DNA from 3 places in the Mesorhizobium sp. 2RAF45 genome. Region 2 is predicted to be linked to each of the others. Evidence: predicted binding sites of a transcription regulator. Region 2 holds the regulator's gene; each other region holds the start of a gene.
What was found. The regulator LexA, encoded in region 2, represses DNA repair genes until DNA is damaged. The targets are predictions, from matches to a motif close to TGTTCNNNNTGTGTTCNG.
Positions count from the first base shown of each region.

Region 1 (9,913 bases), 100 kb from region 2:
ATGGGGCGTCCTTATCGCGCTGTTTTCGCAGCATGCCGACTATTGGCGACTGGCTCCCACCATCTTTCGCCACCGCCACATCGGTCTTCTCTTCGCGGCGCTCGCCATCACCGCCATTTGTTTCCTGTCGGGCGGACTGATCGTTTCGTTCTATGTCGGGTTGATAGCTCTGCTGGCTGGCTCTCTGGTCTGGATCGCCTCTTATGATCGAGGCTACCTGTTCCGAAACGCGGAAAGCCAACGTCTGCTGCTTTGGATCGGTAAGCGCTCCTACGCCATCTACCTTTTCCACTCCATAGCCTTCAGGCTGGTCAAAGAGGGCAGCGCCCGCTACGCCGGCAGTGCGGAAGCCATCCGGAACTCGGCGCATTCCGTCGTTATTCTCGCGGGGGGGCTCATCCTCACCGCCGCCATCGCCGAGATCGCGTGCCGCCTCATCGAAGCCCCATTCCAGACAAAGGGACGAGCCATGGCGCAGCGGATAGTTGCGCCAACGACTGTTGCCGTCCCGACTTAATTTCAGGGCCTAACGGCCGCACCGTTGTTATCGCCGATTGGCCGGCATCGGAGGAATCTGTCTGCCTTGGCGACCCGGACGGCTATCGCCTGGAGGCCTATTGCAGCGCTGCCGGCTAACCCTGTTGAGCTCCGCAGTTTCGCAGTCAAGACAGTTCCCACCGACCGGGCTTTGCTCTACCAATGCGAAGCGGGCTCGGCCCGGCGGGAGGGTCAGCGATGCCGAGTTTCGACAGCCTGTTCAATGCCTTCGTCACCATTCTCGTGACCATCGATCCGCCGGGGCTAGCGCCGCTGTTCCTCGCCGTGACGCGCGGCATGAACCGCGAGGAGCGCCAGCAGGTTTCGGTCCGCGCCTCGGTCATCGGCTTCCTGGTGATGGCGCTGTTCGCGGTTGCCGGCGCCTCGATCCTGTCGGTGTTCGGCATCACGCTGCCGGCATTCCGGGTTGCCGGCGGTTTCCTGCTGTTCTTCATCGCCTTCGAAATGGTCTTCGAGCGGCGACAGGACCGCAAGGAGAAGATCGGCGACGTCGCCATCACCAAGGACATGATCCACAACATCGCCGCCTTCCCGCTGGCGATCCCGCTGATCGCCGGCCCCGGGGCGATTTCCGCGACGGTGCTGCTCTCCGGCTCGTTTCAGGGCTTTGCCGCGCAGACAGCACTTGTCGGCATCATCTTCGTCTGCCTCGCCATCACCTACCTGGTGTTCGTGCTGTCGGAACGCATCGACCGCATCCTCGGCCAGACCGGCCGCTCGATCCTGACCCGCCTGCTCGGCGTCATCCTGGCCGCACTGGCGGTGCAGTTCGTGGCCGACGGCATCAAGGCACTGATGGCGGGGTGAGGTTGGGAATGGCTGTCGATCCCAGGATTGTCGAACTGGAGTTGGCATTGCTGAAGGCGCCAACCCGCTCTGATCCGCGTTTTCTTGACGCCGTTCTCGACGACAGCATGATCGAGTTCGGCAAATCCGGTTTCGAATATGACAAACGATCGATCCTGGCGGCGCTGAAGGATTCGAAGGAACAGCCAGCGCCCGACGATCATTTGGAGATGACCGACATCAGAGCGGTTCAACTGGCTTCGGAGGTCGTGCTTCTCACCTATCGCCTGCGACCCAGAGCAGAAAACGCAGTCGCGTCGTTACGCAGTTCTATCTGGAAACATTGTGACGGGAATTGGCGACTGGTGTTCCACCAGGGAACTCGTGCAGCTTCGACAGCCTCATGAGTCAGGCAGGTGATTCCAGGTAAGTGCCGCCTGCCCTACTTCGCCGCCGTATCAATCACTTCAAAATCATGCGTGATCGTGGCCGTCTTGGCCATCATGGCGGAGGCCGAGCAGTATTTTTCGATCGAAAGATTGATCGCGCGCTGAACCTTGTCGGACGACAACGCGCGGCCCCTGACGATGAAATGCATGTGGATGCGGGTGAACACCTTTGGGTCGGTCTCGGCCCGATCGGCGTCGAGTTCGACGACGCAGTCCTCGACCGCCTCGCGACCCTTTTCCAGTATATGAACGACATCATAGGCCGAGCAGCCGCCGGTGCCGATCAGCACCAGCTCCATCGGGCTCGGACCCGGCGTCTTGCCCTCAGGGCCAGGTGCCGTTCCCAGCACCACCTTGTGGCCGCTGCCGGACTCGCCGATGAAGGTGCGCTCTTCGACCCACTTTATCCGTGCCTTCACCGCCCTGTCCTTTCAGTCCTTTGATCCCAAATCAACAATGCAAAACCCCGAAAGTCCATGCGGGACCCTCGGGGCGTATCGATCACACAACGTCGGCCGTTTGATTGCTTTCGATCAGAAGGGGATCTCGTCGTCCAGCTCGCGCGACGAACCGCCGCCACCGCCGCCCCTGGGTGCGCCGCCGCCACGGTTGAAGCTTTCGTTCGGGCCGGACTGGCCGAAATCGGAACCGCGGCTGCTGCCGCCGGAATAACCACCGACCTGGCCGCCCTCACCCTGGCGCCCGTCGAGCATCTGCAGTTCGCCGCGGAATCTCTGCAGCACGACTTCCGTCGTGTACTTGTCAGCGCCGGTCTGGTCCTGCCATTTGCGCGTCTGCAACTGGCCCTCGACATAGACCTTCATGCCCTTCTTCAGATACTGCTCGGCCACCTTGGCGATGCCCTCATTGAAGATGACGACATTGTGCCACTCGGTCTTTTCCTTGCGCTCGCCGGAATTCTTGTCGCGCCAGCTTTCCGACGTGGCGATACGGATGTTGACGACCGGCTCGCCCGAGTTCAGGCGGCGGATTTCAGGGTCCGCGCCGAGATTGCCGACCAGAATGACCTTATTGACGCTACCCGCCATGATTTTTCTCCGCGCTCATCCGAGAAACAAATTTTTGTCGCAGCACCTTACAGGCTACGAACGTCAGCCGCCTGCTAAGGCTGGCTTTTCCCACAAGGTTTTTGTTCCCTTTTCGTTCCTATATGCACTGCTGCTGATTGTCAAGGAATGGCAACAATGCCCGAGCCCATCATATGGGATTCAAAACAGCGCTTGCCAAATCAATAAGTATCGACTTATGCTTTTGTCATGATCGAAGCAGAAATTTTCCGCGCTTTGGCCGACCCGACGCGCCGCGCCGTCTTCGAGCGCCTCGCCGCAGCTGAGATGAGCGTGTCGGAATTGCGCAGCGGCCTGACGGTGTCGCAGCCGGCAGTGTCGCAGCATCTGGCGGTGCTGCGTAGCGCCGGCCTGGTGATCGAGCGGCGGGCCGGCCGCAACGCCTATTATCGTGCCGATCCGCAGGGGCTTGCCCCCTTGCTCTCCTGGATCGAGCGCTACCGAACCTTCTGGCCGGAGCGCATCGAAAGGCTGAAGACGGTTTTGAAGGACATGGATCAATGACGAGCGTGGGATCAATGAACGCAGGAAACCAGAGCGAAGCGACCCCGGATGTGCTCGAGTTCGAATACGACCTTGCCGAACCGCCGGAAAAAGTATGGCGGGCGCTGACCGTGCCTGAACTGCTCGCCGCCTGGATGATGCCGAACGATATCAAGCCTGAGACCGGCAGTCGTTTTGCCTTCGCCGGGCAGGACACTGCCATCGAATGCGAAATCCTCGACGCCGAGCCGGAGCGCTTGCTGCGCTATTCCTGGCGTGAGCAGCCGGGCGACGCTGGGGATCCGTTCGACAGTGTCGTCACCTTCACGCTCGCCCGCACCGTTTCCGGCGGTACGCATCTGCGCATCGTCCATGACGGTTTTGCGGGGAAAGCGATGCCTGCCGTCGCCATGGCCGGCGCCGGCTGCCGGCTCTCGCTTGGATTGCAAGGGCGCGCAAAGCCTGTCGCCGCGAACATACCGAACACCCTGCTGCTCGCAGCCTGAACACGGAAATCGGAGACGAAAAATGAGTGGTCTTGCCAGTCTGGTGCCGATGGTGATCGAGCAATCGAGCCGCGGTGAACGCGCCTTCGACATTTTCTCGCGGCTGCTGCGCGAGCGCATCATCTTCATCAATGGCGAGATCAACGACGATGTCTCGGCGCTGGTTTGCGCGCAGCTTTTGTCATTGGAGTCAGATAATCCCGACAAGGAGATATCGCTCTACATCAACTCGCCGGGCGGCGTGGTGACCAGCGGTTTCGCCATCTACGACACGATGCAGTACGTCAGTTGCCCGGTATCGACCGTGTGCATGGGGTTCGCCGCCTCGATGGGCTCGTTCCTGCTGATGGCGGGCACGCCGGGGCGCCGCATCGCGCTGCCGAACGCCACCGTTCTGCTGCATCAGCCGTTGGGTGGCTTCCAGGGCCAGGCTTCCGACATCCAGCGCCATGCCGAGCGGATCGGCAAGACCAAACAGCGCATGGCCGAACTCTACGCGCAGCATTGCGGCCGCAGCTATGAGGAGGTCGAACGCACGCTCGACCGCGACCATTTCATGACCGCTCGCGAGGCCCAGGCATGGGGCATTGTCGACCATGTCTTCGACACCCGCAAAAAGGCGGCATGAGGCTGATTTTGATCATCAATTAAATGCAGATGCACTAAATGCAGAAAATAGTTTTTATCAACTATCAATGAATTCGGCGCTATTGAATCCGTTGAATTATCAACAGAGGCATAAATGCCAAAGCCTAACGATCCAAACAAACGAGCATTACGCGCTATATTAGCTATAGCAGGAATATGCATGGCATTTTTCTTGCTAGTGAATGTTCCCGGAGGGTATGGATGTCTGGCGCGTGGCGGCGACGTGCGAATCGAAGGTATATCCATTCGCTGCTACATGGATTTTAGCAACTGGCAACCAGGCCAGCCAGCACGCCCTGTGTCAGACTAATATAGAAATTTGAAGACCTTGAAGCCTGATCACCACATTGAAGGCTGACGGCGTCGCATCCATTTCGCCGCCGCTGGTCTGGTTTCGCAATGAGCGCGGCACTATAGTCATGCCATGCGCTACCGCCTGAACAGACTGATGACAGCCATTGCGATCACCGCCGCGACGTCCGGCGGGGCTTTTGCCGCGGACAATACCTCCCAGGCACAGAAAGGCGCCCTGCCCGGCGTGAACGGTGATTATCGCATCGCCAAGCCGGCTACCCAGCCGGAACCCGACGATGCGTTCCCCAGCAACGGCAACGGCACGTTCAAGATCGGCGATACCGATGTCAGGATTTCCGGCACCATCACGGTCGATATGGCCACGGGCGGGTTTAAGCCCCCAAGGTGAGCAGCCCTTCCGCTGGGCCAGTTCAGCCATTTCCTCAAACGAACAGCCCCGCCGTGCCTTAGGCAAACGGACGGGGCTTTTCTGGATCTCAAATCCATATTTTGCCGGGAGTGTACTGCCGGCGTTTGATTTCGGATGCTACGCGGCGTCAGCCGACGATCCGACTAGCAGTCTCTGATTTTTGGGGAATACGGCAAGTCACGGTTTGTCGGGTGGCGCAAACGCTAAACCCTGGCACTTATGCCTGCCGCGGCTCCAACGAGGCGTGGAGCCCTTGGGGACTATCCGGTGGCGTCATGCTCCGCTCCTGTGTCCGTTGCGACATTGTCGTAGCGAAGCGCAAATCGCAAGTACCTGCGGCGTCTCGCAGGCCGCCTTGGGGCGGCGAGGCCATCGAAAGACGGCCGGCTTCGCTGACCTCAGGAGACTGCTCCCCTGAGCCGGCCACGTCAACCTTCAATAGCCGGTTACGGAAAATTGTGATCGCCGGGAGGTTACGTACAGGTCAGGTTTCTGCACAGCTTTGTCAGGAGCGTGTTCGGCCTTTGTTCTTTCTGCTTGCCCCTTCGCGTGAAAGGCGGTTAAACGACTTCTGTCGGGAATTGTGGCGTCTCTCGACGTGGCGGCAAAAACACCTACATAGGGGATGGCCGGGACAATCCCGCCAATCCCACGAATTCCAGATCTGAGGCGGCGACCGGCGATGGCCGACCATAAATTCCTTTCCATTCGCGGGGCGCGCGAACACAATCTGAAGAATGTCGATCTCGACCTGCCGCGTGACAGCCTGATCGTCATGACCGGCCTGTCGGGCTCCGGCAAGTCGTCGCTGGCCTTCGACACCATCTACGCCGAAGGCCAGCGCCGCTATGTCGAGAGCCTGTCGGCCTATGCCCGGCAATTCCTCGAAATGATGCAGAAGCCCGACGTAGACCAGATCGACGGCCTGTCGCCTGCCATCTCGATCGAGCAGAAGACCACATCGAAGAACCCGCGCTCGACGGTCGGCACAGTCACCGAGATCTACGATTATATGCGCCTGCTGTTCGCGCGTGTCGGGGTGCCCTATTCGCCGGCCACCGGCCTGCCGATCGAGAGCCAGACGGTCAGCCAGATGGTTGACCGCGTGCTGGCGCTGGAGGAAGGCACGCGCCTGTTCCTGCTGGCGCCGATCGTGCGCGGCCGCAAGGGCGAGTATCGCAAGGAACTGCTGGAGTTGCAGAAGAAGGGTTTTCAGCGCGTCAAGGTCGACGGAGTCTTCTATGAGATCGCGGATGTTCCGGCGCTCGATAAAAAATACAAGCACGACATCGACGTCGTCGTCGACCGCATCGTCGTGCGCGGCGATCTGGCCACGCGCCTTGCCGATTCCATCGAGACGGCACTGAAGCTCGCCGAGGGGTTGGCGGTAGCCGAGTTCGCCGATAAACCGCTCGATTCCAGCCAGACCGGCGAGGATTCGGTCAACAAGTCGAAGAACGAGACGCATGAGCGCATCCTGTTCTCGGAAAAATTCGCCTGTCCGGTGTCCGGCTTCACCATTCCCGAGATCGAGCCGCGGCTGTTCTCGTTCAACAACCCGTTCGGCGCCTGCCCGACCTGCGACGGTCTCGGCAGCCAGCGCGCCATCGACCCCAACCTCGTCGTGCCCGACGAGAACGTGTCGCTGCGCGACGGCGCCGTCAGCCCATGGGCGAAATCGACCTCGCCCTACTACGTGCAGACGCTCGAAGCCTTGGGCAAGGCCTACAACTTCAAGCTCGGCGACAAGTTCAAGGATTTGAGCGCCGAGGCACAGGACGCGATCCTGCGCGGCACCGGCGAGCGCGAAGTCACCTTCCAGTATGATGACGGCCTGCGCTCCTACAAGACGACCAAGACTTTCGAAGGCGTCATCCCCAATCTCGAACGGCGCTGGAAGGAAACTGAATCCGCCTGGATGCGCGAGGAGGTCGAGCGCTTCATGTCGGCGACGCCCTGCCCCGTCTGCAAAGGCTATCGGCTGAAACCGGAAGCGCTGGCGGTGAAGATCGGCGGCAAGCACATCGGCGAAGTCACGGAACAGTCGATCCGCAATGCCGACAAATGGTTCACCGATCTGCCTGCGCAGCTCAACGATAAGCAGAACGAGATCGCGGTGCGCGTGCTGAAGGAAATCCGCGAGCGCCTGCGCTTTCTCAACGATGTCGGGCTCGACTATCTGACATTGTCGCGCAATTCGGGCACGCTGTCGGGCGGCGAGAGCCAGCGCATCCGCCTGGCGTCGCAGATCGGCTCGGGCCTGACCGGCGTGCTTTACGTGCTGGACGAGCCGTCGATCGGCCTGCATCAGCGCGACAACACGCGCCTCCTCGATACGCTCAAGCACCTTCGCGACATCGGCAACACCGTCATCGTCGTCGAACATGACGAGGATGCCATCCTGCATGCCGACTATGTCGTCGACATGGGGCCGGCCGCTGGCATCCATGGCGGCGAGATCATCGCCCAGGGCACGCCGCAGCAGGTGATGGCCAACCCCAATTCGATCACCGGCAAATATCTGTCGGGCGCGCTTGAAGTGGCCACCCCCGGGGTCCGGCGTGAGGCGAAAAAGAACCGGCGCCTGAAAATCGTCGGCGCCCGCGGCAACAATCTGAAGAATGTCACCGCCGAGATCCCGCTCGGCACCTTCACCGCTGTCACCGGCGTGTCGGGCGGCGGCAAGTCGACCTTCCTGATCGAGACGCTGTTCAAGGCGGCCTCGCGCCGCATCATGGGGTCGCGCGAACATCCGGCCGAGCATGACCGCATCGAGGGTCTGGAATTCCTCGACAAGGTCATCGACATCGACCAGTCGCCGATCGGTCGCACGCCGCGCTCGAACCCCGCCACCTATACCGGCGCCTTCACGCCGATCCGCGACTGGTTCGCCGGCCTGCCCGAGGCCAAGGCGCGCGGCTACCAGCCGGGACGCTTCTCGTTCAACGTCAAGGGTGGCCGCTGCGAGGCCTGCCAGGGCGACGGCGTCATCAAGATCGAGATGCACTTTTTGCCCGATGTCTACGTCACCTGCGACGTCTGCCACGGCAAGCGCTATAACAGGGAGACGCTCGACGTCCTGTTCAAGGGCAAGTCGATCGCCGACGTGCTCGACATGACCGTCGAGGAAGGCGTCGATTTCTTCGCCGCCGTGCCGGGCGTGCGCGACAAGCTCGACACGCTGAAGCAGGTCGGCCTCGGCTACATCCATATCGGCCAGCAGGCGACGACGCTGTCCGGCGGCGAGGCGCAGCGCATCAAGCTCGCCAAGGAACTGTCGCGCAAGGCGACCGGCAAGACGCTCTACATCCTCGACGAGCCGACCACCGGCCTGCATTTCCACGACGTCGCCAAACTCCTGGAAGTGCTCCACGAACTGGTCGACCAGGGCAACACGGTGGTGGTCATCGAGCACAATCTCGAAGTGATCAAAACCGCAGACTGGGTGCTCGACCTTGGCCCCGAAGGCGGCGACGGCGGCGGCGAGCTGGTTGCCCAGGGCACACCGGAAGCGATCGTGCGCGAGAAGCGCAGCTACACCGGCCAGTTCCTCAAAGAGCTGCTGGAGCGGCGCCCCGGAGGCAAGCGCGAAGCGGCGGAGTGATGGCTGGGGATGGTCTCATCACGGTTCAGAGCCGCTTTGGCGTGACCGAAACCATCGACCGCCTTGCTGAGGTGGTCAAGCGTGCCGGCCTGGTTGTCTTCGCGCGCATCGATCATGCCGCCGGCGCACGTGATGTCGGCGCTGCGTTGCGGCCAACGGAACTCCTGATCTTCGGCAACCCCAGAGGTGGCACCCCTCTCATGCAGGACAGTCAGCTTGCCGGCATCGATCTGCCCGTCAAGACGCTGGGCTGGGAAGATGAACAAGGCAATGCCTGGCTGTCCTACAACGATCCGCACTGGATCGCCGGTCGCCACGGCCTGGGCGATGTCAGCCGCGCTGCAGTCGCGGCGATTGCCACAGGCATGGAGAAGGTGATCGCCGCTGCTGCTGGAATGGATCAGTCATGAGACTTGCCCGCCCTGAAGATCTTGCTGCGATCGTCGCGCTGACGGAAGCCGCCTACGCTCCTTACAACGCCATACTCGAAGCGCCGCCGATCCCGGTGACCGAAGACTACGCGCCGCGCATCGCGAACGGCGAGGTCTGGCTGCTGGAGAGCGGTGGCGAACCTGCCGGAGTGCTCACACTGGAGCGGCATGAGGATCACGCGATGATCTTCTCCGTCGCTGTGTCGCCCGCCTTCCAGCGCAAGGGTTTTGGCACAAAGCTGCTCAATCACGCGGATCAACAGACGCGCTTGTGGGGCCTGCCGGAGATACGGCTCTACACCAATGCGAAAATGGAGCGGAACATCGCGCTCTATCTCGCCTACGGTTATCGCGAAACGGGTCGCCGGCCCAACCCCTACCGGCCAGGATGGGTGCTGGTCGACATGGCAAAACCGGTCGACGAGACCACGACAGCCTGATTTTCTGAACGCGCCCAGACTTCTGAATTTGGCCAGACACCGCACTCGGGAGGACGATAATGAGCAAATCGGGAACAATCCGCTCCGGCATGGGCGGCTGGACCTTCGAGCCCTGGGACACGTCCTTCTATCCGGACAAATTGTCGAAGGCCAAGCAACTGCACTACGCCAGCCGGCAGGTGCCGAGCATCGAGGT
Region 1 is NZ_JBFRGG010000015.1:129,318-139,230, forward strand. It holds gene AB4Z43_RS28350 (acyltransferase family protein) at 1-517, shown strand, start outside; gene AB4Z43_RS28355 (MarC family protein) at 736-1,365, shown strand; gene AB4Z43_RS28360 (nuclear transport factor 2 family protein) at 1,374-1,751, shown strand; gene AB4Z43_RS28365 (OsmC family protein) at 1,787-2,212, opposite strand; gene AB4Z43_RS28370 (single-stranded DNA-binding protein) at 2,327-2,842, opposite strand; gene AB4Z43_RS28375 (ArsR/SmtB family transcription factor) at 3,071-3,385, shown strand; gene AB4Z43_RS28380 (SRPBCC family protein) at 3,400-3,870, shown strand; gene AB4Z43_RS28385 (ATP-dependent Clp protease proteolytic subunit) at 3,893-4,498, shown strand; gene AB4Z43_RS28390 (hypothetical protein) at 4,967-5,221, shown strand; gene uvrA (excinuclease ABC subunit UvrA) at 5,925-8,846, shown strand; gene AB4Z43_RS28400 (DUF302 domain-containing protein) at 8,888-9,256, shown strand; gene AB4Z43_RS28405 (GNAT family N-acetyltransferase) at 9,253-9,717, shown strand; gene AB4Z43_RS28410 (DUF72 domain-containing protein) at 9,777-9,913, shown strand, end outside.
Region 1: uvrA (excinuclease ABC subunit UvrA) is a predicted target of LexA. The motif match lies at 5,757-5,774, and genes of this name have one in related genera.

Region 2 (9,913 bases):
ACGTGGTTGACCAGGATGACCCCGACGCGCTCATCGATCAGCTCCTCGATGGTGGGCGCGTCGACGCCTTCGAGCCGCAGCACCGTGCCCGGCCGCGTCGAGGCCACGCCTTCGGCCATGTAGAGATCGGTCGGGAAACTGTCGCCCTCAGCGACGATGACCGAGCGGTTCGGCCGAATGCCAAGGGCTGCATGCAGCACCTTGTAGATGTTGATCGAGGTCGTGTCGCAGACCACCGTCTGGCCGGCCTCGGCGCCGATCAGACGTCCGAGTTGGTCGCCGAGCGCGACCGGCATGTCGAACCAGCCCGCGGTGTTCCAGGCGCGGATGAGATCCTGCGCCCATTCCTGCGTCGCCGCCTTTTGCAGCTCGTTGAAGACGGCGGGCGCCGCGGCACCCAGCGAGTTGCCGTCGAGGTAGATCACACCTTCCGGCAAAATGAAGCGGTCGCGCATGGCACGCAGCGGATCCGCCGCATCCATGGCTTCGACTGCGGCGAGATCGATCGTTGCACGCATGATGTGTGACATTCCCTGGTTATTCACGGATCGCTTCGCGCGCGGGCGCTGGTCCCCGGCTGCGCTTGAGGCTCGGCAGAGCAAGCATGGCGAGCACGAACAGGCCCGTGGCAAGCTTCAGGTCGGGAGGCGGCATGCCGGCGGCAAGGCAGAACGACACCAGCTGGTAGTAGATGATCGCGCCGGCAAAGGGCGCCAGCAGCTGGCGCGAGACCGTCTGCTTGCCAACGACCGCCTCGCCGATCATCAGCGCGGCAAGGCCGTTGATGAGGATGCCCAGCCCCATATTGACGTCGGCAAATCCCTGCGACTGCACCATCAACGCGCCGCTCGAGGCCGAAAACGCGCTTGCCAGCCCGACACCGCCTATGGTCGCCGCCCAGACATTGATGCCCTGCGCCTCGGCCATGTCGGGATTGGCGCCGACGGCGCGCACGGCGGTCCCCTTCTCGGTTCTGAAGAACATGTAGAGCGCCGCAAAGGCGATGAGCGCGAGAAGGCCGGCGACGACGATCTTGCTGGCCGGAAAACCCGGCCGCGCGAACGGCACCCAATCGAACACGGTGGGCGAGCCGAAAACCGAAAGGTTAGACTTGCCCATGATGCGCAGGTTGATGCTGTAGAGCATCGTCATCATCAGGATGCCCGCCAGCAGCGTGTGGATGCGGAAGCGCAGATGGATGAAGGCGGTGCAGCAACCCGCCGCGAAGCCCGCCACAAATGCGACGACGATGCAGGTCAGCGGCGATACCCCGGCAGCCAGCAGCACGCCGCAGACGCAGCCGCCCAGCGGAAAGGCGCCTTCGCTAGTGAGATCGGGAAAGTTCAGCATGCGGAACGGGATCATGATGCCGAGCACGACAAAGGCCAGGATCAGGCTCTGCGCCAGGGTCACCGGCATGATCGCGACAAAGCTCGTCAGAACGTCCGGAATAAAGCCCATGGTGATCAGCTCGCCAGCAACATGCGGTCGGTCTTGATGGAAAAATGGCCGATCAGATCGATAACCGTGACCCTCGCCTTCTCCTCGCCGGAGACCTCCAGCAGGACCCGGCCCGCGTCGAGCATGATCACCCGGCTGCCATAGTCGACGGCGTGCTGCATGTTGTGGGTCACCATCAGCGTGGTCAGCTTCAGCGCGTTGACGGCACGCACCGTCGCCTGCATGACGATCTCGGCCGTGCGCGGGTCGAGTGCCGCGGTATGCTCGTCGAGCAGCAGCAGGTCCGGCGATCCGCCGACTGCCATGATCAGCGACAGCGACTGCCGCTGCCCGCCCGAGAGCAGGTCGACACGGGTGTCGAGACGATTTTCGAGGCCGAGGCCCAATATCGACAGGCGCTCCTTGTAGGACGCGAGCCGCGTGGCGTTCAGCCCTTGCCGCAGCGTGCGTTTTTGGCTGCGCAGATCGGCCAGCAGCATGTTCTCCGCCACGGTCATGCTGGCGGCGGTGCCACGCATCGGATCCTGGAAGACGCGCGCCAATCGTGTGGCGCGCTTGTGCACCGGCATGGCTGTCACGTCGGCGCCGTTGATCAGGATCTTGCCGGAATCCAGGACGAGGGCTCCGGAAATAGCGTTGAGCATGCTGCTCTTGCCGGCCCCGTTGGAGCCGATGACGATGCCGAACTCGCCGGTGGCCAATGACAGGCTGAGGCCGTCGAGCGCGACCTTCTCGTCGGCCTGCCCCTTGTAGAATACTTTGCGCGCGGATCGGATATCGAGCATCGTTCCTCCCTGGCCGGAAGGGCGACGGCGCCAACGCCATCGCCCCTTGCAGCCCGATATCAGTCGACGATGCAGCCGCAATCGGCCATCGAAGCCGGTATCTCGATGCCGAACGCGGCCATCGCCTTGCGGGAAATCGTTGCCATGTGATCCTTGTAGGCCGGGCGCGACGGCGCGATCGTCTTGGGATCCTTGCCCTTGAGGATTTCGGCGGCGATGTTGCCGGCGTTCATGCCGACCTGCGTGTAATTGACCGCGAAGCTCGCCGGCACGGTGCCGTTGCGGACCGCGCTGTCATCAGAGTTGACGACCGGGATACCGGCCTGGCGTGCGGCCGCGGAGACAGCGGCGATTGCCGGCTGGATCAGGTTCGAGGCCGGACCGTAGATCACGTCAGCCTTGCCGGCGAGCGAAGCGATGCGTTGCTGGATGTCATTGACGTTGTCGATGCCGATTTCCACGACCTCGAAACCGGCCGCCGGCGCCGCCGCCTTGATCTTTTCTATCAGGGCAACGTCATTGGCCTCGCCTGGATTGTAAGGCACCCCGAAGCGCTTGGCGTTCGGCAGCAGCTTCTTGGTGAAGGCCATCACCGCGGCGACATCCTGCAGATCGCTGGCGCCGGTCATGCCTTCGTCTCCGGCGTCCCACGACGGCACCAGCTTGGCCGCCACCGGATCGGTGACAGCGGCAAAGACGATCGGAATGCCGGAACCGGCGAGCGCCTTCTTGGCGATCTGCGATACCGGCGTGGTGATGGTGTAGATCAGCTTGGGCTGCTCCGCCTGCAGCTTGGCAATCATCTGCGGCACCAGCGATGCATCGAAGTTGGTATGGCTTTCGGTGTAGACGACGTCCTTGCCCTCGACAAAACCGTTGTCCGTCAATGCCTTCTTGAAGCCGGCTATGGCGGCATTGAGCTGCGGATGCTCGCCGAAATTAGCGATGCCGATGCGTATCTGATCGGCCGCGGCGCTGCCTGCGCTGACCATTAATGCGCCTGCCAGGGCCAATCCCGACAGCCAAGCGGACTTCGACTTCAACATCATTTCCTCCCAGATTTGATCAGCGCCGCCCACAGGACGGCAACTGCGGCGATCATGGTCAGTCGCCCGCCGTGTGTCAAACATTATATATAATTCTTGCCATACCTCCGCTTCATATATAATTTTCGCAAGCCGATGACGGACGGATGGCGATGCAGGATCAGAACAATTCCACGAAGACCGAGGCGGCCTATCAGCTGCTGCGGCGCGATATCCTGACCACCCGCCTCATGCCGGGCGCGCCGCTCAAGCTGAGCGCGCTGCGCGGCACATACGGCGTCGGCTGGACGCCGCTGCGTGAAGCCTTGTCCCGACTTGAAGCCGAGCGCCTGGTCACCGCCATCAGCAATCGCGGCTTTGCCGTCGCTCCCGTGTCGCGCGCCGAGCTCGAGGACCTGGCGCGCGCAAGGATGGTTGTCGAAATGCCGCTGTTCCTGGAATCGATCGCGAACGGCGGCAGGGAATGGGAGGACGCGGTCGTCACCGCTCATTACCGGCTCTCCCGGTGCAAGACCGCAGTCGAAGACCCTTCCGAGGCGGCCGTCGACAAATGGGACGAGAGCCACGAGGCCTTCCATGCGGCTCTGCTGAGCGCGGCGACGTCGAACTGGCTATTGCGCTTCCGCTCGACGATCGCCGATCAACTGCGTCGGCATCATCGGTTTCTCGGCCTGGCGCCGACATTGCGGGCGGCGGCCGGCCTCAAGGACGGCTATGGCGAGGCTATGGACGCCCTGCGCGAGGCGATCGCCATCGAGCATCACACCGCAATCATGGAAGCGGCGCTCGATCGCAATGTCGAGCGGGCAAAGGCGCTGATGACCGCGCATATCGGCTACACGCTGCATGTCTATGTCCACAGCGAAGACAACGGCGCCAACACCTACACCGCGCGCGCCGGCAGCCTGAAAGCGGTTTCCGGATGACGTTGCCGCGGCGTCCATATCCACGCGGCCATGGCCGGCCTGAACCCGCGACCGTTGGCATTTTGATTTCGTTTCGTTCCGCCGGAAATGGATCGATACACCGTACAAATCCGCTCTGTGGACGCCTCTCAAACGCCTGATGCCAAACCGCATCCAGGGGTAGGCCACAGGCCATTAACCAAAATGATTTCAATGAACCTGCGGGGAGCGGAAGCGGTCTAGCGCGGCCCGCTGCCGGGGCCAAATAATTTCGGACGCGTTAACAAATTCATTAAACTTTAAACAGTTGCGGAACACAACTGGAACAGATAGTGTTTGTTCTGGGTTTGTTTTTCGATTCTGATTCACACCCGTCGTTCAATGCCTTGGGGGCCGCCATGCTGACACGCAAGCAACATGAACTGCTGATGTTCATTCATGAACGGCTCAAGGAAAGCGGCATTCCGCCTTCCTTCGACGAAATGAAGGAAGCGCTCGATCTTGCCTCCAAGTCAGGCATTCATCGCCTGATCACGGCACTGGAGGAACGCGGCTTCATTCGCCGGCTGCCCAACCGGGCGCGGGCGCTGGAAGTGCTGCGGCTGCCGGATTCGATCGCACCCGGACTCAACGCGGCAAAGAAATTCTCGCCAAGCGTCATCCAGGGCAGCCTCGGCCAGGGTGGTCTTGGCCGCCAGATCAAGCCGGCGGCATCGCGCTTGCCCGCGGCCGGCAATAATGACGATGCGGTTTCCGCCGTGTCGATCCCGGTGATGGGTCGCATCGCCGCTGGTGTGCCGATCGATGCCATCCAGCATCAGACACATTCGATCTCGGTACCGCCGGACATGATCATGGGTGGCGAGCATTATGCACTTGAGGTCAAGGGCGACTCGATGATCGACGCCGGCATCTTCGACGGCGACACGGTCATCATCCGCAACGCCGACACGGCGAGCCCGGGCGAGATCGTCGTGGCGTTGGTCGACGAGGAGGAAGCAACCCTGAAACGGTTCCGCCGCAAGGGCGCCTCGATCGCCCTTGAAGCCGCCAACCCGGCCTACGAGACGCGCATTTTCGGGCCAGACAGGGTCAAGGTGCAAGGCAAGCTTGTCGGGTTGATCCGGCGCTACTGAGCAGGAACGGCAGGCTTTTCGGGTTTTTGATAGGGCGGCAGCCCCCTCGCCTCGCGCGAAAATTTTCGCTGCTCGTGCCAGGGCCGATATGGCCCGTCCACCGCGAAGCTGATGATTGGCGGACCTGTCGCCGATTGGCGGTCGAAGAAGACGGCGGCACTGCCCTTGCGGGCAAGTTGCCGTTTGGTGACGACAACAACCAGCGGATTGTGGCAGGAATCATAGCCGGTTGCGTCATTGACGACGATCAAATCGGCGAAGCCGCAAGCCTTCCAGGTGTCCTTGCGGTCTTCGACATGCGCGATGATCGCCCCTGACGGGTGCCGGGCAAGACAGACGCCATCCGTGCAATAAAACGGCGCTCCCGGCGGCAGATTGGCGGCATCGGCAATGTCGAATTGCCAGTCCGCCTTGTCGAACATCTCCGGCACGACGATGGTTTCGGACACCAGCGCGCGTTTCCAATTGTCGACGGTGAACTCGTTCGGGCGAGCCCGGCTGACCGCGAGTTCTCCACCGCCGATCGGCAGCGCCACCAAACGCGCATCTTCGGAAATCAGCACATCCGGGGCGCGCGTATCCGATACTGTCAGCAGGCCGGCAAGCGCGAATGGCACTGCCGCGAGCCGCAGCCAGGTCGTCGCCATCGTCGCGATGATCAGGGCGATGGTCACCAGCAGCACGGATTGCTGCGAAATCAGCCCGACCGCATCGACCGGGGAGCGCTCCGATATCCACGCCGATATGGCGATCATTGCGGTCAGGCCCTTGCCCATCACGTAAAGGAAGGGACCGTCGGCACCAAAGGGCATCGCAAGCGAACTGAGAACAGCGAAAGGCATGACAATCAGTGACACGATCGGCATGACGGCCAGATTGGCGAACAGGCTGAGCGGCGACACACGCTGGAAATGCCAGATGGCAAACAGCGCCGTGGCGCAGCCGGCGATGATGGATGTCATCGCCAACCCACCCGTCGCCAGCAGGAATTTTCGCGTGAGAAAACCCGGCAGGGATCGCTTTGGCGGTGGCGGTCTTGCCTTTCCCGCATGGTGATCCGCCCAGCCGGCATAAGCCCCGACCAGCGCCGCGGTCGCGGCGAACGACATCTGGAAGCTTGGGCCGACTACCTCATGCGGCGACACCACAATGACGGCGATCGCCGAGATCGCAAGATTGCGCATGGTCAGCGCCGCGCGATCGAACAGCACGGCAATCAGCATCACCGCCAGCATGATGAAGCTGCGTTCGGCCGCGACGACGACGCCGGAAATGACGAGATAGGCGGCGATCGAGAAAAGGGCCGCGGCGGCCGCATATTTCTTCACCGGCCGACGCGCGGAAAAGTCCGGAAACAGCGCGAAGGCGCCGCGCAGCAGCCCCATGATGGTACCGGCGACGAGCGCCATATGCAGTCCGGAAATGGAGATGATGTGATAGATGCCGGTGCGTCGCATCGCCTCGTTGATTTCATCGGGAATGCCGGCCCGCACGCCGACGATCAGCGCCGCCGCGATCTCACCCTCGGCACCGCCAACCGTGGCCCTGATGTGGTCGGCAATGGCTTCACGGGCATTTTCTATCCCCGAGAAAAGGCGGGCCGTGAGCGGCACCTCGTCGTCCGTGGCTGAGACAAGCTTTGGGTTGCCGAGAAAGAATCCGCTGCCGCCAATGCCGGCAAAATAGCTGTCGAAGGAGAAATCGTAACTGTCCGGCCGCACCGGACCGGTCGGCGGCAACAGTTTAGCATAGCCGGTGACCAGGGAGCCGGCAGTCATTTCCGCCGGGATATCTCGCGCCGAAAGCCTGACCCTTTCCGGCGCATAGCGCAGTTTCGGCCGGGCGGTCGACGTCACGTCGATGGTCAGCCGGATGCGGCCGGTCTCCATCCGGTCGAGCGAAACGACACGGCCGGTGACTTGCGTCGAGATTTCCGAACCCAGCATCTGGGTGCCCGCCCGCCATGTCTCGACCTTGGCGACAAGCAGGCCAAGCGCGCACAACAATGCCGCCGTGAAGCCCAGATGGGTTTTGGGCCAGGAGCGCGAAACAAATGCACAGACCGCCATCAGCACGACGACCGCGACAGGCTTTGCAAAATCAGGCTCCGTCGCGAGCGAATAATAGCCGATCGCTCCAGCGGCCAGACAAACCGGCACCAGCAGGAAGGCGATGCCCCGGTCAAGCTCGAGCTCCGCTGCCGTCGCCGCACTATGGCGTAGGCGAGGCCAGGAAACCCGGGCGAGTCGCCGCCGGACACGCACAATCCGGCCTGAAGCAGGCGGCGGAAGTGTCGCCGGCATATCCGCCTGCGGCGGCTGGCTGCCGGGTGCAGGCATAAGGGGCGATGGCAGTGGGTTCGCAAGGGGAGATGCAAACAACGACCGTTCGCTGACGCCAACACCAGCGTCCTCGCCCTGATCCGAGCCCCAGCCTCGTCCAGCCATCGGGTCCTGCCCCTTGCACCCCTGACGCCCTATGCTACATGAACGCGCGACGCGCGAAAGTCCGCGCGGCCGCACCCCGCTTCAGATGGTTTCCGAGAGTTTCATGTCCGACAAGGTCGTCACCCGTTTTGCCCCCTCGCCCACCGGCTATCTGCACATCGGCGGCGCGCGCACGGCTCTGTTCAACTGGCTCTATGCCAAACACACCGGCGGCACGATGCTGCTGCGCATCGAGGACACCGATCGCGAGCGTTCGACCGCCGCCGCGACGGCTGCCATCCTCGACGGCCTCTCCTGGCTCGGCTTGACCTGGGACGGCGACGCGGTCTCGCAGTTCGAGCGCGCGCCACGCCACCGCGAGGTCGCGGAGGAACTCGTGCGTCTGGGCAAGGCCTATTACAGCTACGAGACGCCGGCCGAGTTGGAGGCGATGCGCGAGGCAGCACGGGCCAAGGGCCTGCCGCCGCGCTACAACGGCCAGTGGCGCGACCGCGCCCCCTCTGAGGCGCCTGCGGGCGTCAAGGGCGCCATCCGCATCAAGGCGCCGACCGAAGGCGAGACGATCGTCCATGACCGCGTCCAGGGCGAGGTGCGCTTCCCCAACAAGGATCTCGACGACTTCATCATCCTGCGTTCGGACGGCAACCCAACCTACATGCATGCCGTCGTCGTCGACGACCACGACATGGGTGTCACCCACATCATCCGCGGCGACGACCACCTGACCAATGCGGCCCGCCAGACCGTGATCTACAACGCCATGGGCTGGGACGTGCCGTCTATGTCGCACATCCCGCTGATCCATGGCGCCGACGGCGCCAAGCTGTCGAAGCGCCATGGCGCGCTCGGCGTCGAAGCCTATCGGGCCATGGGCTACCTGCCGGAGGCACTGCTCAACTACCTGGCGCGCCTGGGCTGGAGTCATGGCGATGACGAGATCATGTCGATCAAGGACATGATCTCCTGGTTCGATATCGGCGACGTCAACAAGGGCGCTGCCCGCTTCGATTTCGCCAAGCTGGAAGCGATCAACGGCGCGCATATGCGGCGCATGGCCGACGCGAAGCTGTTGGACATCTTCATCGCCACTCTGCCCTATCTCGAGGGTGGCCCGGCGATGGCCGCGCGCCTCAACGAACACAACAAGGCGCAGTTGCTGGCGGCCCTTCCGGGCCTGAAGGAGCGCGCCAAGACGCTGGTCGAGCTCGTCGATGGCGCGGCCTATCTGTTCGCCACGCGACCGCTGCCGGTCGACGAGAAGGCGGCCCTCCTGCTCAACGACGACGCCCGCAAGATCCTGCGCGGCGCTCACGAAGCTTTGAATGCGTTTTCCGGCGACTGGACTGCAGCCGCGGCGGAAGCCGTGATCCGCGACTATGCGCTGGCCGGTGGCCACAAGCTTGGCGCCGTGGCCCAACCGTTGCGGGCCGCGCTGACCGGCAAAAGCACCTCGCCTGGCGTGTTCGACGTGCTTGCCGTGCTTGGGCGCGAGGAAAGCCTGGCGCGCATAGCGGATCAAATCGATTAGGAGCAAACTGGCCCAAGAAGATTGGCATTGAAAGGCGCGTTTCGCAGTGCAACATTAGGCCTTGGCCCAATCTGGCACGCACCTCCTAAAATGCGGTGGCGAATACGCGCATTGCGGTGATTTCGACGTGTCGCTCTGCAGAATTTGCCTTTGCCGGCATGAGGAAACAACAAGGAGTTTGCAATGACCGAAGCTGCGAAAAAACTGGATGTGGGCGGCGCGAACCAAGAGGCTACCGCAACGCTTCAATTCGCCGGCAAGACCCATGAATTCAAGGTGCGAAGCGGCTCCGTCGGACCCGACGTCATCGACATCGCCTCGCTCTACAGCACGACCGGCGCCTTCACCTACGACCCCGGCTTCACTTCGACGGCAAGCTGTGAGTCCGAGATCACCTTCATCGACGGCGATGCCGGTATTCTCCTCCACCGCGGCTATCCGATCGACCAGCTGGCCGAACACGGCGACTTCCTCGAAGTCTGCTATCTCCTGCTCTACGGCGAACTGCCGACCAAGGCGCAGAAGGACGATTTCGACTACCGCGTGACGCGCCACACCATGGTGCACGAGCAGATGTCGCGCTTCTTCACCGGCTTCCGCCGCGA
Region 2 is NZ_JBFRGG010000015.1:29,271-39,183, forward strand. It holds gene kynU (kynureninase) at 1-518, opposite strand, end outside; gene AB4Z43_RS27845 (ABC transporter permease) at 538-1,461, opposite strand; gene AB4Z43_RS27850 (ABC transporter ATP-binding protein) at 1,467-2,246, opposite strand; gene AB4Z43_RS27855 (ABC transporter substrate-binding protein) at 2,306-3,292, opposite strand; gene AB4Z43_RS27860 (GntR family transcriptional regulator) at 3,445-4,218, shown strand; gene lexA (transcriptional repressor LexA) at 4,596-5,333, shown strand; gene AB4Z43_RS27870 (ComEC/Rec2 family competence protein) at 5,327-7,780, opposite strand; gene gltX (glutamate--tRNA ligase) at 7,884-9,308, shown strand; gene gltA (citrate synthase) at 9,492-9,913, shown strand, end outside.

Region 3 (9,913 bases), on a different contig from region 2:
ACTGCCGCGACCAGAAGGCGGGCATGGTCTGGCAGCCATGGCCGACGACAGGCACGCCGCGCGTCTCCAGCACTTCCAGCGTCTTTTCGATGTCGAGGATCGCCTTGGCGCCGGCCGAGACGACGATGACCGGCGTGCGCGCCAATTCGTCGAGATCGGCGGAGATGTCGAAGCTCTTCTCGGCGCCCTTGTGCACGCCGCCAATGCCGCCGGTGGCGAACACTTTTATCCCGACCATTTCAGCCGCGATCATGGTGGCGGCGACTGTCGTGCCGCCCGTGCGCCCTTGCGCGACGGCAAAGCCGAGGTCGGCGCGCGACAGCTTCATGGCGTCACCGGTCATGGCCAGCGATTCGCGCTCGCCGTCGGACAGGCCGATCTTGATGCGGCCGCCAACCACGGCGATCGTCGCCGGTATGGCGCCGCCGTCGCTGATGATCTTCTCGACATTGGCCGCCATGGCGCCATTGTCGGGGTAGGGCATGCCATGGGTGATGATGGTGCTTTCCAGCGCCACAACCGGGCGCCCGGCGGCCAGGGCTTGCGCCACCGGTGCGTTGATGTCGATGAAGGGGCGGGCGGTTTCGGGGCTCATCTGGATCTCCAACTCGCGGTGCGGCGCATGCCGGCAACACAGCGGCACTATGAATTTGCCGGTCTCATGCCACTTCCTGCGCGTCCGGCACAAGTGCCAGCGCTTCCGCGAAGCTTGCCGCGGTAAAATCAGGGATGGCGTCGGCGCTTTCGATGGCCAGCGTCGCCGCCGCGACGCCTTCGCGCAAGGCCTGGCGCAGCGGCAGGCCGCGCAGCAAGGCTGCCACCGTCGCACCCGCCAGCGCGTCGCCGGCGCCGGTGACGTCGGCGACTTTTCTGGGGGCAGGCGGTTGGATCGAAAAAGCGCCTGTCTCGTCGAAACCCAGCACCGGCGCGCTGCCTGCCGTCACGACGCCGCTGGCAAGGCCGCTGCATCGCAACCCGTCGACGACGTCTCGCTCGGCGGCATTTGCATTGACGCCGGCCAGCGCGACGGCCTCGCGCCGGTTCATGAAGACCAGTGCCAGCGCGCCGAGCACCGGTATCAGCCGCACCACCTTGGCCGGCGAAATGGTAATGGCATAGACCGGCTTGCCGGCGGCAAGCGAAACCAGCCGCTCCAGTGCCGAAGACGGCAGATTGGCATCGCACAGTATGGCATCGGCGGCTGCGATCGCCTCGCGGACCTTGGAGCGCCTCATCTGCTTGGGAAACGCCAGATCGTACAGCGCCATGTCGGCGAAGCCGACGATCAACTCGCCCTCGCGATCGATCAGCGCCGTATAGCTCGGCGTCGTGCGGTCGAGGAAGACCGCCGACAGGTCTGCGATGCCTGCCTCGGCGATGGCTCGCGAAATGGTGTCGGCCCCGGCATCGCCGCCGCGCATCGACATCAGCGAGCCCGATACGCCGCGCCGCACCGTGCTGCGCAGCGCGTTGAACACGCCGCCGCCGACATCCTCGCGCATCGTGCCGGGATTGGACGCGGCCGGCACGTAGGCGCCGGACACCTGGCCACGCCGGTCGATATGGGCGCCGCCCACGGCCAGTATCTTTATGGATTTCACCATGCTGGCGATATGCCCTTTGTTATTGCGACTGCACAAGCGCTAGACTGCGCCGCAGACCTTCGCCAGCAAGATGGCGATTCGGCGGGTCGATACAATCGAGCAGTCTGGCCAATGCGGGGTGCATTCCTGCTCGATCTCTTGGTACGAAAAAAGAACAAATCCGGATATGACTTGTTTTTCAGATATTTGATCCCTCTTGCCAAACGAGAACAAAAAAGGTACAAAATGGCAGGGATTACGGATTGTCCGGCCTTCATTGACGACCAAGGGGTGATGTATCATGGCTCAGAATTCTTTGCGGCTTGTAGAGGATAAGGCAGTGGACAAATCAAAGGCTCTGGATGCGGCGCTGTCGCAAATCGAGCGGGCTTTCGGCAAGGGCTCGATCATGCGGCTCGGCGCGAACGAGCAGGTCGTCGAGATCGAAACGGTGCCGACCGGCTCGCTCGGCCTCGACATCGCGCTCGGCGTCGGTGGCCTGCCGCGCGGCCGCATCATCGAGATCTACGGGCCGGAAAGCTCGGGCAAGACGACGCTGGCGCTGCACACGGTGGCCGAAGCCCAGAAGAAGGGCGGCATCTGCGCCTTCGTCGACGCCGAACACGCGCTCGACCCGGTCTATGCCCGCAAGCTCGGCGTCGATCTTGAAAACCTGCTGATCTCGCAGCCCGACACCGGCGAGCAGGCGCTGGAGATCTGCGACACGCTGGTGCGTTCCGGCGCCATCGACGTGCTGGTGGTCGATTCGGTTGCGGCACTGACGCCGCGCGCCGAAATCGAGGGCGAGATGGGCGATTCGCTGCCCGGCCTGCAGGCCCGCCTGATGAGCCAGGCGCTGCGCAAGCTGACCGCCTCGATCTCGCGATCCAACACCATGGTCATCTTCATCAATCAGATCCGCATGAAGATCGGCGTCATGTTCGGTTCGCCCGAGACCACGACCGGCGGCAACGCGCTGAAATTCTACGCGTCGGTGCGCCTCGACATTCGACGCATCGGCTCGGTCAAGGACCGCGACGAGGTCGTCGGCAACCAGACCCGCGTCAAGGTGGTCAAGAACAAGCTGGCGCCGCCCTTCAAGGTGGTAGAGTTCGACATCATGTATGGCGAGGGCGTGTCCAAGACCGGCGAGCTGGTTGATCTCGGCGTCAAGGCCGGCGTGGTCGAGAAGTCCGGCGCCTGGTTCTCCTACAATTCGCAACGCCTCGGCCAGGGCCGCGAAAATGCAAAACTGTTCCTGCGCGACAATCCCGATACGGCACGCGAGATCGAACTGGCGCTCAGGCAGAATGCCGGGCTGATCGCCGAAAAGTTCCTCGAAAATGGCGGGTCTGAAGGCGGCGACGACGGTTTTGAGGACGAAGCCGGCGCGATGTAGGGCAACGGACAGAGTTCGGCCATAAAGTCGGCCTATGACCTGATGCTTAAGTAATCGAGTTCTTTAGTACCGCGTCCAAAACCGCCGGCCTTCGCGCCGGCGGTTTTCGTTTTTGGGGCCAATAGACTCCCAGGATTGGCCCAGTTCCGTGTTTCTGGACAGGCTGGAGCGTGCCCGCTAAAAGGCCAAGTCTATTTCTGGAAAGCAGACACCAGTTTCCGCCGGCCGCGCCGGCGGTTTTCGCGAAAAGGCAGCAGTCATGAGTGGCGTGAACGAGATCCGGTCGACCTTTCTCGACTATTTCCGCAAGGAGGGCCACGAGGTCGTGGCCTCGAGCCCGCTCGTGCCGCGCAACGATCCGACATTGATGTTCACCAATGCCGGCATGGTGCAGTTCAAGAACGTCTTCACCGGTCTGGAGAAGCGGTCCTATTCGCGCGCCACCACCGCCCAGAAGAGCGTTCGCGCCGGCGGCAAGCACAACGACCTCGACAATGTCGGCTACACCGCGCGCCACCTGACCTTCTTCGAAATGCTCGGCAATTTCTCCTTCGGCGATTACTTCAAGGAGCGTGCCATCGAGCTTGCCTGGAACCTGATCACCAAGGAGTTCGGGCTGAAGAAGGACAAGCTGCTGGTCACTGTCTATCACACCGACGATGAGGCGGCCGGCTTCTGGAAGAAGATCGCCGGCTTCTCGGATGATCGCATCATCCGCATCGCGACCTCGGATAATTTCTGGGCGATGGGCGACACCGGTCCCTGCGGGCCGTGCTCGGAAATCTTCATCGATCGCGGCGAGCACATCTGGGGCGGTCCTCCCGGCAGCCCCGAAGAGGATGGTGATCGCTTCCTCGAATTCTGGAACCTGGTGTTCATGCAATATGAACAGGTGACGAAGGAGGAGCGCATCGACCTGCCGCGCCCGTCGATCGACACCGGCATGGGGCTGGAGCGCATGGCCTCCATCCTGCAGGGCGTGGAAAGCGTTTTCGAAACCGACCTGTTCCGGCATTTGATCGATGCGGCGTCCTCCGCGCTCGGGCGCGCGCCTGACGCGGAAACGGTGGCCTCCTACCGCGTCATTGCCGATCATTTGCGCTCGTCGTCCTTCCTGGTCGCCGACGGCGTGCTGCCTTCGAACGAAGGCCGCGGCTATGTGCTGCGCCGCATCATGCGCCGCGCCATGCGCCACGCGCAGCTGCTCGGCGCGAACGAACCGCTGATGTGGAAGCTGGTGCCGGCTCTGGTGCGCGAGATGGGCCAGGCCTATCCCGAGCTGCTGCGCGGCGAACAGCTGATCACCGAGACGCTGAAGCTCGAGGAGACGCGCTTCCGCAAGACGCTGGTGCGCGGCCTCGGCCTGCTCTCCGAGGCGACGGAAACGCTGCATGCCGGCGACATGTTGGATGGCGAGACGGCTTTCAAGCTTTATGACACCTACGGTTTCCCGCTTGACCTGACGCAGGACGCGCTGCGCCAGCGCAACATCTCGGTCGATCTTGCCGGCTTCACCAATGCGATGGAGCAGCAGAAGGCCGAGGCGCGCAAGCATTGGACCGGGTCTGGCGAGGCCGCCACTGAGACGGTGTGGTTCTCCGTGCGCGAACAGACCGGCGCCACCGAATTCCTCGGCTACGAGACCGAGCAGGCGGAAGGCCTGATCCAGGCGCTGGTCAAGGACGGCAAGACCGTCGACAGCGCCGGAAAGGGCGATGCCGTTGCGGTGGTCGTCAACCAGACGCCTTTCTATGGCGAGTCCGGCGGCCAGATGGGCGACACCGGCATCATCTCCGGCGAAGGGTTCTCGATCGAGATCGCGGACACGCAGAAGAAGGCCGACGGGCTGTTCGTGCATCTGGGCAAGGTGGCGAGCGGCACGGTCAGGACCGGCGCCGCCGTCGAGCTCAAAGTCGACCATGCGCGCCGCACCAGGCTGCGGGCGAACCACTCCGCCACGCACCTGATCCACGAGGCGCTGCGCGAGGTGCTGGGCACTCATGTCGCGCAGAAGGGCTCGCTGGTCGCGCCCGAGCGTCTGCGCTTCGACATCTCGCACAACAAGCCGATCTCGGCCGAGGAACTCGAAGAGGTCGAGCGCATGGCCAACGAAATCGTCGTGCAGAACGGCCCGGTGACCACGCGCCTGATGTCGGTCGACGACGCGATTGCGGAAGGCGCCATGGCGCTGTTCGGCGAGAAGTATGGCGACGAGGTACGCGTCGTGTCGATGGGCACGGGCCTGCACGGCGCCAAGGCCAACCGGCCCTATTCGGTCGAACTCTGCGGCGGCACGCATGTCAGGGCGACCGGCGATATCGGCCTGGTCCGCGTCGTCTCCGACAGCGCGGTCGCCGCCGGCGTGCGCCGTATTGAGGCGCTGACCGGCGAGGCGGCCAGAAAACATCTCGACGAGCAGGATCGGCGTCTGAAGGCGGCGGCAGCCGTGCTGAAAATCTCGCCCGCCGACGTGCCGGCCCGCGTCGAGGCTTTGCTCGAAGAGCGCAAGAAGCTCGAGAAGGACCTGACCGAAGCGCGCAAGAAACTGGCGCTGGGCGGCGGCGCCGCGGCGGGTGCACCCTCGGAGAACGAGACGGTCGCGGGCGTTGGCTTCCTCGGCAAGGCGGTCTCCGGCGTCTCGCCGAAGGATCTGAAGCCGCTGGCCGATGCCGGCAAGACCTCGCTCGGCTCCGGCGTCGTCGTCTTTGTCGGTGCCGGCGAGGACAACAAGGCAAGCGTCGTCGTCGCCGTTACCGACGACCTCGTCGGCCGCTTCAGCGCCGTCGACCTGGTGCGCGTCGCCTCCGCCGCCTTGGGCGGGCAGGGCGGTGGCGGGCGGCCCGACATGGCCCAGGCCGGCGGCCCGGATGCCTCGAAGGCCAATGATGCGATCGCGGCTGTGAAGGCGGCGCTCGAAGCCGCCTGAAAGCCATGACATGAATGTTCTCGTCCTCGGTGGCTATGGGTTGATCGGGGACGCCGTCATTGGCCGTTTGCTTCGCGACGGTCATCATGTGACCGGTCTCGGCCGCGATGTTCAGGATGCCGGGCGGCGTCGGCCCGCGGTTCGCTGGATCGCGGCGGACATGTCGAAACTGCTTGCCGCCGAAGACTGGCTGCCGGTGGTTGCGGGCATGGACGCGGTGGTCAATGCGGCGGGCGCCTTGCAGGACGGCCCGCGCGACCGCCTCGACGCTGTTCATCGGGGCTCGGTGGTGGCACTCGTTGCTGCCTGCGAACAGGCCGGTGTTCACCGCTTTGCGCAGATCTCCGCGATCGGCGCCGATCTCGCTTCGGCAAATCCTTTCTTCAGCACCAAGGCGCAAGGCGACCAGGCCGTCGCAAGGGCCTGGTGATCGCGCCCGCCGCCTATGGCGGAACGGCACTTCTGCGTGCCCTTGCGACATTTCCGGGTTTTGTTCCGGCCGTCATGACGCGCCAGCCGATCCAGACCGTGGCGGTCACCGACGTTGCCGAAGCGGTGTCACGGGCGGTCGCCGGATCGCTGCCGCCCCGACTTGCCGTCGATCTCGTTGAAGCCAATGCCAGACCGCTCGCCGAGGTCTTGACCGCCTTGCGTGCGTGGCTTGGCCTGCAGCCCGCAAGAGTGGTGCCGATGCCTGCCATTCTCGGCCGGCTTGCGGGCGCGGTTGCCGATATGCTTGGCATTCTCGGCTGGCGGTCCCCGCTGCGCAGCGCAGCCCTTGCTGCCGTGGCGCGCGGCGTCACGGGCGACGCAGCGGCTTGGAACCGAATTTCCGGCCGTCCGCTTCAGCCGCTGGAAGCAACGCTGGCCGATATGTCCGCCAATGTCCAGGAACGATGGTTCGGCCGCCTCTGGCTGGCAAAGCCTGTCATCTTCGCTTGCCTGTCCTTGTTCTGGCTTGTTTCGGGTGTCGTCGGTCTGATCCGGCAAGAGGCAGCGGCGGATATCCTTGTTTCGCACGGCGTCTCGGCGAGCCTCGCTCACATCTTGGTTCTCGTCGGAAGTGCTGCGGATATCCTGGTTGGCGCGGCTGTCGTGGTTCGATCCCTGGCCCGGCACGCGCTGCTGGCGATGATTGCGATCACGCTGTCCTATCTGGCGGGCGCGACGCTCCTTGTCCCCGGCCTATGGCTCGATCCACTGGGACCGCTGGTCAAGACGATCCCGGCGCTTTGCCTAGTGCTGGTGGCGCTCGCGGTGCTCGACGAGCGATGAGCCTCTGGGCCGACATATTGCGCTGGGCGCATGTTATCGGCGCCACGGTTCTGTTCGGCACTGGCGCCGGCATCGCCTTCTTCATGCTAATGGCGCAACGCAGCGGACGCGCCGACCTCGTCGCCCATGTCGCGGGCACGGTCGTCATCGCCGACACGATTTTTACGGCGACCGCCGTCATCGTGCAGCCGATCACGGGCGTGCTGCTGGCTCAGGCACTGGGCTGGCCGCTCAACGAAGGCCGGATCGTTCTGTCCTTGCTGCTTTATGTCGTCACCGGCCTGTTCTGGCTGCCGGTCGTCTGGATTCAGATCCGGATCCGCAACCTGGCGCGGCAGGCCGCCATCGAAAACGCGCCGCTGCCCGCCGAAGAGAAACGCCTGTTTCGCATCTGGTTTGCTTGCGGCTTGCCGGCTTTCGCCGCCGTGCTTGCCATTCTCTGGCTGATGGTGACCCGGCCCGAGATAGGGTTTTAGCGCCGCCTTGGCTCTCAATCGGCCTTTTCGGTCATGGCAAAGGCTTGTCTGGCCGCGATGCGGTCCCACCAGGCCTGAATCTCGGGAAACTCGGCCAGCAGCTTCTGCCCGTCGGCAACCTTGAGGAAATATGCGATGATCGGCGCGGCATGCAGGTCGGCCAGTGTCACGTGATCGCCGAGCAGCCAAGGTCCGGGAGCCTTGAGTGAGGTGAGTACCCTGAGGACCGTTTGGGCCTGGCTCAGGCCGCTAGCGATCAGGGTCTCATCCGGCTCTGGCTTTTCGAGCCGCTCGACGGCAACGTCCCAGACCATGGCGCGGTAGCCATAAGCGTCGAGCATGCCCGTCATCTGGCCCATCCTGGCGCGGCCACGCGTATCGGCGGGCTGCAGCGCCGGACCGTCGAAAGCCTCATCGACATAGCGGGTAATCGCATTCGTCTCGAAAAGGCGAAAACCGTCATGCTCGAAAGCCGGGATGCGGCCGAACGGGTGATGTTCGAGATACCAGGCCGGGATGCCCTCGGCGGCGAAGATGTCGAGCGGCACGAGTTCGTAGTCGATGCCCTTCTCCTCCAGCGCCATCCGCGCGATGCGCACATAGACGCTGTAGTCCGCGCCATAGAGGATCGGCTTGGTCATGCTGTCAGCCCTTCGCTTTCGCTGGCCCAAAAAAGGCGAAGGCTCCTTTCGGAGCCTTCGGCATGTGTAAAGCTGGGTTCTTAGGCCATCGCCTTCTGCAAGTTCTCGTCGATCTTGTCGAGGAAGCCGGTGGTCGAGAGCCAGGGCTGGTCGGGGCCGATCAAGAGCGACAGGTCCTTGGTCATGAAGCCGGACTCCACGGTCTGGATGCAGACCTTTTCCAGCGTCTCGGCAAAACGCTTCAGCTCGGCATTGTCGTCGAGCTTGGCGCGGTGCGCCAGCCCGCGCGTCCAGGCGAAGATCGAGGCGATCGAATTGGTCGAGGTTTCCTCGCCCTTCTGGTGCTGGCGGTAGTGGCGGGTGACGGTGCCGTGCGCGGCTTCGGCTTCCACCGTCTTGCCGTCGGGCGTCATCAGCACCGAGGTCATCAGGCCGAGCGAGCCAAAGCCCTGCGCCACCGTGTCGGACTGCACGTCGCCGTCGTAGTTCTTGCAGGCCCAGACATAGCCGCCCGACCATTTCAGGCTCGAGGCCACCATGTCGTCGATCAGGCGGTGCTCGTACCACAGCTTCTTCGCCTTGAACTCGGCCTCGAATTCAGCCTCGTAGACTTCCTGGAAAATGTCCTTGAAGCGGCCGTCATAGGCCTTGAGGATGGTGTTCTTGGTCGACAGATAGACCGGATAGTTGCGCAGCAGGCCGTAATTCAGCGAGGCGCGGGCGAATTCGCGGATCGACTCGTCGAGATTGTACATGGCCATGGCGACGCCGGCGCCGGGCGCGTCGAACACGTCATGTTCGATCACCTTTCCGTCCTCGCCGACGAACTTGATCGTCAGCTTGCCCTTGCCGGGGAAGCGGAAATCGGTGGCGCGGTACTGGTCGCCGAAGGCGTGGCGGCCGACGATGATCGGCTTGGTCCAGCCCGGCACCAGGCGCGGCACGTTCTTCATGATGATCGGCTCGCGGAAGATGGTGCCGCCGAGGATGTTGCGGATGGTGCCGTTCGGCGACTTCCACATCTTCTTCAGCTTGAACTCCTCGACGCGCTGTTCGTCGGGGGTGATCGTCGCGCATTTCACGCCGACGCCGTATTTCTTGATGGCGTTGGCCGAATCGATGGTCACCTGGTCGTTGGTGGCGTCGCGATGCTCGATGCCGAGATCGTAATATTCGAGCTTGAGGTCGAGATAAGGGTGGATCAGCTTGTCCTTGATGAACTGCCAGATGATGCGGGTCATCTCGTCGCCGTCGAGTTCGACGACCGGGTTCGCCACCTTGATCTTCGCCATGGAAAGAATGCCTCGTTCAACAGTTGGGGGATGGCGGGTCGGCCCCGCCAGGATAGGGACTTCGCCTATAGCAAAGCGATCCGGGCGGCGCAAACCGGGGCAATGCGGAAGCAGGCCGCTGCTGGCGCAATTCCAGGAAAAGTGTGAAGCGGTTTTTCGTTCGAAATTGCCGCAAAACAAGGGGACGGAGCGGTTCGGCGTTTCCGCGAACGGTGAACCGATCCTGCAATCGTGAACAAAATCGATGCCGCACCGCCCATCGAGAGGCAGGCGGCATCGCCTTTGTTTCATGCTGCCGCACGCAGGCGGCAGGCGCGCTTA
Region 3 is NZ_JBFRGG010000004.1:351,434-361,346, forward strand. It holds gene AB4Z43_RS14690 (pseudouridine-5'-phosphate glycosidase) at 1-595, opposite strand, end outside; gene AB4Z43_RS14695 (carbohydrate kinase family protein) at 660-1,604, opposite strand; gene recA (recombinase RecA) at 1,885-2,982, shown strand; gene alaS (alanine--tRNA ligase) at 3,242-5,908, shown strand; gene AB4Z43_RS14710 (NAD(P)H-binding protein) at 5,919-6,338, shown strand; gene AB4Z43_RS14715 (SDR family oxidoreductase) at 6,335-7,183, shown strand; gene AB4Z43_RS14720 (DUF2269 family protein) at 7,180-7,659, shown strand; gene AB4Z43_RS14725 (glutathione S-transferase family protein) at 7,674-8,300, opposite strand; gene AB4Z43_RS14730 (NADP-dependent isocitrate dehydrogenase) at 8,381-9,592, opposite strand; gene AB4Z43_RS14735 (right-handed parallel beta-helix repeat-containing protein) at 9,911-9,913, opposite strand, start outside.
Region 3: recA (recombinase RecA) is a predicted target of LexA. The motif match lies at 1,810-1,827, and genes of this name have one in related genera.